DNA from 2 places in the Paenibacillus salivarius genome. Region 2 is predicted to be linked to the other one. Evidence: a T-box and tRNA genes for the amino acid it is inferred to sense, from the RefSeq annotation. Region 2 holds a T-box; the other holds one or more tRNA genes.
The links. A T-box is a leader RNA that pairs with one kind of tRNA and senses whether it is charged. The one in region 2 lies ahead of tyrS (tyrosine--tRNA ligase), so its partner is inferred to be a tRNA-Tyr.

Region 1 (3,469 bases), 440 kb from region 2:
CTCCCTGCTTGCCGTAAACCCAGTCTTGTTCCGGAAGCGCGGTATACACCGGATGCTCCACCGAATACACGAAAGAACCGCCGGGGGCGAGACAGCGATAAACTTTTCGGCAGATGCTATCAAAATCTTCAACATAATGGAGTGCGAGGGAACTGATCACCAGGTCAAACTCCCCTTCGGAATAATTGATATCTTCAATTGCGCTCCGCCGATACTGAATTTGGTCATCCTGGGTCATGGTTCTGGCACGCTCCAGCATTTTTTCAGAGAGATCCAAACCTACCACGAACCTGGCATCATGCTCCCGGACATATCTGCTGTGCCAACCATAACCGCAACCGAGATCAAGCACTTTTTTGTCCCGAAGCTCCGGAAGCATCGCCCGAAAAACGGACCACTCCCCGGCAGCATCAAGTCCTCCTATGGAACGGGGCATCTGGCTGTATTTCGCAAAGAAACCCGGATTATCATAGCTATTTTGTTTCATGCAATCAACCTCCTTAACGATTACTATCGAAAACTTTATCTATACATTCTAAACGGTTAGAAATTGAGGGGCAATGCAAATAAAAACAGGCTTGTAAACTGCTTCAAAAGCAATTTACAAACCTGTTTGCGTGATGCCGGTGAAGGGACTCGAACCCCCACGGTTTCCCTCACGATTTTGAGTCGCGCGCGTCTGCCAATTCCGCCACACCGGCATATAAATATTTATTTTCTTAAAGCGAGTTATAATGGCGTGCCCTAAGAGATTCGAACTCCTGACCTTTTGATTCGTAGTCAAACGCTCTATCCAGCTGAGCTAAGGGCACATAAACCAAAAAAAGTGCGGAAGACCAGACTTGAACTGGTACGGTAGTCACCTACCGCAGGATTTTAAGTCCTGTGCGTCTGCCGATTCCGCCACTCCCGCGAAAAGAAAATGGAGGCGCCACCCAGATTCGAACTGGGGGTAGAGCTTTTGCAGAGCTGTGCCTTACCACTTGGCTATGGCGCCTTATAAAAAAATGGAGCGGACGACGGGAATCGAACCCGCGACCCTCGCCTTGGCAAGGCGATGCTCTACCGCTGAGCCACGTCCGCGTAAAATGGCTGGGGATATAGGATTCGAACCTATGCATGACGGAGTCAAAGTCCGTTGCCTTACCGCTTGGCTAATCCCCAACATGAAGTTGTTAGTAAAAATAATGGGGCGATCGATGGGACTTGAACCCACGAGTGCCGGAGCCACAATCCGGTGCGTTAACCCCTTCGCCACGACCGCCATAAAAATATTTAGTTTTGAAAAAATGGCAGGGGCAGCAGGAATTGAACCCACACCAAAGGTTTTGGAGACCTTTGTTCTACCTTTAAACTATGCCCCTTTAAAACTGGTGGAGGCTGATGGATTCGAACCACCGAACTCGTACGAGAACAGATTTACAGTCTGCTGCGTTTGGCCACTTCGCTAAGCCTCCAAATGGTGCCGGCGAGAGGACTTGAACCCCCAACCTACTGATTACAAGTCAGTTGCTCTACCAATTGAGCTACACCGGCATTTGATGCATTCAGTTTTAATGGTGGCTCGGGACGGAATCGAACCGCCGACACGAGGATTTTCAGTCCTCTGCTCTACCGACTGAGCTACCGAGCCTCACTTGCATATTTACTTAAAATGGCGGAGCCGACGGGATTCGAACCCGCGGTCTCCTGCGTGACAGGCAGGCATGTTAGGCCTCTACACCACGGCTCCACACTATTGGATATCCCTGTTAAAGGGATAATTGCGGGGGCAGGATTTGAACCTGCGGCCTTCGGGTTATGAGCCCGACGAGCTACCGGGCTGCTCCACCCCGCGTCAGTAAAAGTAAATCTTATATGGTGGAGGCTGAGGGGATCGAACCCCCGACCCTCTGCTTGTAAGGCAGATGCTCTCCCAGCTGAGCTAAGCCTCCGAGGAAAGACAAATCATATTGTACCAGAAAAAGCGGTTTAAAATCAAGTCTTTCGCAAAGCTTTTATGTAGCTTTAAAGAAAGTGGTGACCCGTAGGGGATTCGAACCCCTGTTACCTCCGTGAAAGGGAGGTGTCTTAACCCCTTGACCAACGGGCCTTGCTTATGAAAGAAATATGATGGCGGAGAGAGAGGGATTCGAACCCTCGAGACGCTTGTGACGCCTACACGATTTCCAATCGTGCTCCTTCGGCCAACTCGGACACCTCTCCATAATGGCTCCCCGAACAGGACTCGAACCTGTGACAACTCGATTAACAGTCGAGTGCTCTACCAACTGAGCTATCAGGGAATATTTATTCAAGCTTTGATCGCCTGAAAACTGGATACGAAACTTCATTTGCGTGTTTAGTTCTTTGGATAAGCCCTCGACCGATTAGTACTGGTCAGCTCCACACATTGCTGTGCTTCCACCCCCAGCCTATCAACCTCGTCGTCTTCAAGGGGTCTTACGAGTTGGGAAATCTCATCTTGAGGGGGGCTTCACGCTTAGATGCTTTCAGCGCTTATCCCGTCCGCACTTAGCTACCCAGCTGTGCTCCTGGCGGAACAACTGGTGCACCAGCGGTGCGTCCATCCCGGTCCTCTCGTACTAAGGACAGCTCCTCTCAAATTTCCTACGCCCACGACAGATAGGGACCGAACTGTCTCACGACGTTCTGAACCCAGCTCGCGTACCGCTTTAATGGGCGAACAGCCCAACCCTTGGGACCTACTTCAGCCCCAGGATGCGATGAGCCGACATCGAGGTGCCAAACCTCCCCGTCGATGTGGACTCTTGGGGGAGATAAGCCTGTTATCCCCAGGGTAGCTTTTATCCGTTGAGCGATGGCCCTTCCATGCGGTACCACCGGATCACTAAGCCCGACTTTCGTCCCTGCTCGACTTGTCAGTCTCGCAGTCAAGCTCCCTTATGCCTTTGCACTCTTCGAATGATTTCCAACCATTCTGAGGGAACCTTGGGGCGCCTCCGTTACTCTTTAGGAGGCGACCGCCCCAGTCAAACTGCCCGCCTGACACTGTCCCCGCACCGGATCACGGTACCAGGTTAGAACTCCGATACGATCAGGGTGGTATCCCAACGGCGCCTCCACCGAAGCTGGCGCTCCGGCTTCCTAGGCTCCCACCTATCCTGTACAAATCGTATCAAAGTCCAATATCAAGCTGCAGTAAAGCTCCATGGGGTCTTTCCGTCTTGTCGCGGGTAACCTGCATCTTCACAGGTATTAAAATTTCACCGGATCTCTCGTTGAGACAGCGCCCAAGTCGTTACGCCATTCGTGCGGGTCAGAATTTACCTGACAAGGAATTTCGCTACCTTAGGACCGTTATAGTTACGGCCGCCGTTTACTGGGGCTTCAGTTCATAGCTTCGGGATTGCTCCCTAACCACTCCCCTTAACCTTCCAGCACCGGGCAGGCGTCAGCCCGTATACTTCGCCTTGCGGCTTCGCACAGACCTGTGTTTTTGCTAAAC
Region 2 (3,469 bases):
GCTGGAAGAGATGGGCGTACAGGTGGAAGTACATGAAAACGGAGTGCGGGTTATCGCGGATAAACCGTTAAAGGCGGTTGATGTCAAAACATTGCCGTATCCAGGATTCCCGACAGACATGCAATCGCAAATGATGGCTCTCCTGCTCGTATCGGAAGGCACCAGCGTTGTGACGGAAACGATTTTTGAAAATCGCTTTATGCATGTCGACCAATTCCGCCTGATGAATGCGGAAATCAAAGTCGAAGGCCGGACATCGATCGTGACCGGCGGAACCAAATTGAGCGGAGCCAAAGTGTGTGCGACCGATTTGAGAGCGGGTGCCGCGCTGATTATTGCGGGTCTCGTTGCGGACGGTACGACTGAGGTAAGCGGTACGCATCATATCGATCGCGGCTATGTCAATCTGGCCGAAAAGCTGGCCGGACTGGGCGCCGACATCTGGCGTATTACCGAGAACAAGGAAGCGGCTCCTCAGGCGGGTAAAGCGCCTGCGGCGATTCAAGGGGATCGGCCGATTCTTAAAATTCAGCCTTCCTTGGCGTAAAGTAATACCGACCCATAAATTCGAAAAAAATGGCTACGTCCTTTGGGGTGTGGCTTTTTTGCTGTAAACGGGATGAGATCTCTTTTTCATGGGAGGAGGGGTCGGGGAGTCTAAGGGTGCATTTTATACAACATTTTGGTTATGGAAGAAGAGTGAAGGCTGAATATATTGTACTGTGTCCAGCATTTGAGCCCATTTCATCCTTATTTCGGTTTATTCTGTTCTAAAATGTTGTATAAACTACAGCATCGTGGAGCAAGGTAGTTCATAGATGGGAAAAATGTTGTAGAACGTACAGCTTGTAGGGCTATGTACATACACCGAGAAGATTGCCTTATCTTCACGGTTGACTTTGCTCCTGTTTTTCAATATACTGTCGTTAATTTCATAAATGATATACGTTGAAGGAGATCAGTAGCGGCTTATTCCCTGTTCCAGAAAGTCGGGGGTGATGAAACCCGATACACAATAAGCATGCGAATTACACTCTGGAGTATCCCGGGTAATGCCGGGCGGTAACGGTGAACGATAATCGCCGGGAGAGGTATCGGATAGAGCGGAGTATGGAAGCTTGATTCGGTGCAACTTGGGTGGTAACGCGGTGAATAATCGTCCCTAGTCATTAGACTGGGGACTTTTTTGTTATCCGCTTAAAAAATACCGAGGTTCAAACCATGATTTGAAGGAGTGGAACACCATGCAAAAAATGAATATTATCGATGAACTCGAATGGCGGGAAGCCATTAACCAGCAAACGGACGCCGAGGGCCTTCGCGAGCTGACCAATCAGAAATCCGTCTCTTTATACTGCGGCGTCGATCCGACCGGCGACAGCATGCATATCGGGCACTTGATTCCTTTCATGGTGCTGAAACGGTTTCAGCTTGCCGGCCATCGCCCGGTTATTTTGATCGGCGGGGCTACCGGCACGATCGGCGATCCGAGCGGCCGCCAAACCGAGCGTTCGCTGCAAACGCTGGAGCAGGTTCAGGCCAACGTCGAAGCGTTGACGGCGCAAATGAAAAAGCTGTTCGTCACGGAAGGCGACAACCAGGTCCGGCTTGTAAACAACTACGACTGGACGCACAAAATCAATGTGATCGAGTTCTTGCGGGATTACGGGAAAAACTTCAGCATCAATGCGATGCTTGCCAAGGATGTCGTGTCCAGCAGGCTTGAAACGGGAATTTCGTTCACGGAATTTTCGTACCAAATCCTTCAGTCTCTCGACTTCCTTCATTTATATCAGCATGAGGATGTGCAGCTGCAAATCGGGGGCTCGGATCAATGGGGCAATATTACGAGCGGCTTGGATCTTATCCGTAAGAAGGAAGGGTCGGAGGCGAAAGCGTTTGGCCTCACCATTCCGCTGATGCTGAAAGCCGACGGTACGAAATTCGGCAAAACGGCTGGGGGAGCCATCTGGTTGGATCCGAACAAAACGACGCCGTTCGAATTTTACCAGTTCTGGGCCAATACCGATGATCGCGATGTCGTCAAATACTTGAAATACTTCACGTTCCTGTCCAAAGAGGAAATTGAAGAACTCGCGGAAAAGGTAGAGACCGAGCCGCATAAACGCGAAGCGCAAAAGAAGCTTGCCGAGGAAATGACCCGGTTCGTTCATAGCGAGGAGTTGCTGGAACAGGCGAAGCGGATTACGGCTGCCTTGTTCACCGGCGATATCAAATCGTTGACCGCCGAGGAGATCGAGCAGGGCTTTAAAGAAATGCCGACCTTCGAAGCCACGTCGGAAGCGAAGAACATCGTGGATTGGCTGGTCGAGCTGGGCATCGAGCCGTCCAAACGCCAGGCGCGCGAGGATATTACGAAAGGCGCGATCTCGGTAAACGGCGAACGTATCAACGAGTTGGAATTCGAGATCAACGCCGATCAAGCGATCGGAGGACGTTTCATCATTATCCGTAAAGGTAAGAAAAACTACAGCCTGGTGAAATTGTCCTAGCGCGGAAATAGAATGACGAATAAGCAACACAAAGAAGCCGTTACCCGGATGGGACTGACCCCCGTTTGTGAGACAGGGATCAAAACACCTTACAAGTCTAAGCAGCCAGTTGCCGGAAATGAACCGGTGACTGGTTGTTTAGTTTTGTTTGAATGCGAATTGAGTTATAGTAAGTAATGTAGTCTCGAACGGTCTGTTCGACGATTGCCGTCGTCGTACAGGTTAAACCTTCGAGATAGAACGTTTCAGACTTTAGTGTGGAATGAAACGATTCGATGGGGGCATTATCAGCGGGCGTTCCCTTGCGGGACATGCTCATGGTAATGCCTTTTCCTTTTATAGCCGCCTGATAAGCCTGAGACGTATAAACGCTGCCTTGATCGCTATGGAGCATCATACCCGGTACAGCTGGTAATTGGTTTAACGTGTCTAGAACAAGAGTCGTGTCTTGCTTGTCTGCTATACTGTAAGCCACAATCTCTCCATTAAACAAGTCCAAAATACTCGACAGGTACAATGTTTTTCCGCCAAACGGCAAATACGTAATGTCTGTTACGAGTTTTTGCATGGGGACATCGGCCTGAAACTGACGCTTTAACAAGTGTTCTGCGATGTAAGCTGGCTGCCCTGTAGGTTTGCGTTTCTTCACTTTGACACGACATTGGAGCCCCTCTCGCTGCATAATCCGCTGCACGCGTTTATGGTTAATCTTACATTCCATCCGAAGTAATGCCGTAATCTTCCGGTAACCATATCGAAATTTATGTTGAATGCAAAGTTCCCGGATTTTCTCCACCGTTGGTTCTGGACATTTTGCCTCCATAGTTGCTTTCCAGCGATAATAGGTGGCTCTTGCAATGCCAAGCCACGCACAAGCCTGCGTCACCGTGACTTCTTCTCGAATAGACTCGATCCAAGCAACAACGACTTCTGGTTCCACCTCCTTTCCAACTCCA

Region 1: it encodes a tRNA-Tyr, which carries the amino acid that the T-box ahead of tyrS (tyrosine--tRNA ligase) is inferred to sense. The anticodon was not compared.

The regions. Positions count from the first base shown of each region.
Region 1 covers NZ_CP195592.1:4,654,825-4,658,293, forward strand. Annotated here, with positions in the region: gene ACSFXJ_RS21520 (class I SAM-dependent methyltransferase) at 1-487, opposite strand, end outside; tRNA gene ACSFXJ_RS21525 (tRNA-Leu) at 622-701, opposite strand; tRNA gene ACSFXJ_RS21530 (tRNA-Arg) at 736-812, opposite strand; tRNA gene ACSFXJ_RS21535 (tRNA-Leu) at 828-913, opposite strand; tRNA gene ACSFXJ_RS21540 (tRNA-Cys) at 924-997, opposite strand; tRNA gene ACSFXJ_RS21545 (tRNA-Gly) at 1,009-1,083, opposite strand; tRNA gene ACSFXJ_RS21550 (tRNA-Gln) at 1,090-1,164, opposite strand; tRNA gene ACSFXJ_RS21555 (tRNA-His) at 1,189-1,264, opposite strand; tRNA gene ACSFXJ_RS21560 (tRNA-Trp) at 1,291-1,364, opposite strand; tRNA gene ACSFXJ_RS21565 (tRNA-Tyr) at 1,372-1,457, opposite strand; tRNA gene ACSFXJ_RS21570 (tRNA-Thr) at 1,461-1,536, opposite strand; tRNA gene ACSFXJ_RS21575 (tRNA-Phe) at 1,558-1,633, opposite strand; tRNA gene ACSFXJ_RS21580 (tRNA-Asp) at 1,656-1,732, opposite strand; tRNA gene ACSFXJ_RS21585 (tRNA-Met) at 1,764-1,837, opposite strand; tRNA gene ACSFXJ_RS21590 (tRNA-Val) at 1,859-1,934, opposite strand; tRNA gene ACSFXJ_RS21595 (tRNA-Glu) at 2,018-2,092, opposite strand; tRNA gene ACSFXJ_RS21600 (tRNA-Ser) at 2,114-2,205, opposite strand; tRNA gene ACSFXJ_RS21605 (tRNA-Asn) at 2,210-2,285, opposite strand; rRNA gene ACSFXJ_RS21610 (23S ribosomal RNA) at 2,350-3,469, opposite strand, start outside.
Region 2 covers NZ_CP195592.1:5,095,807-5,099,275, reverse strand. Annotated here, with positions in the region: gene murA (UDP-N-acetylglucosamine 1-carboxyvinyltransferase) at 1-547, shown strand, start outside; T-box leader at 940-1,167, shown strand; gene tyrS (tyrosine--tRNA ligase) at 1,254-2,513, shown strand; one part of gene ACSFXJ_RS23655 (IS3 family transposase) at 2,611-3,469, opposite strand, start outside.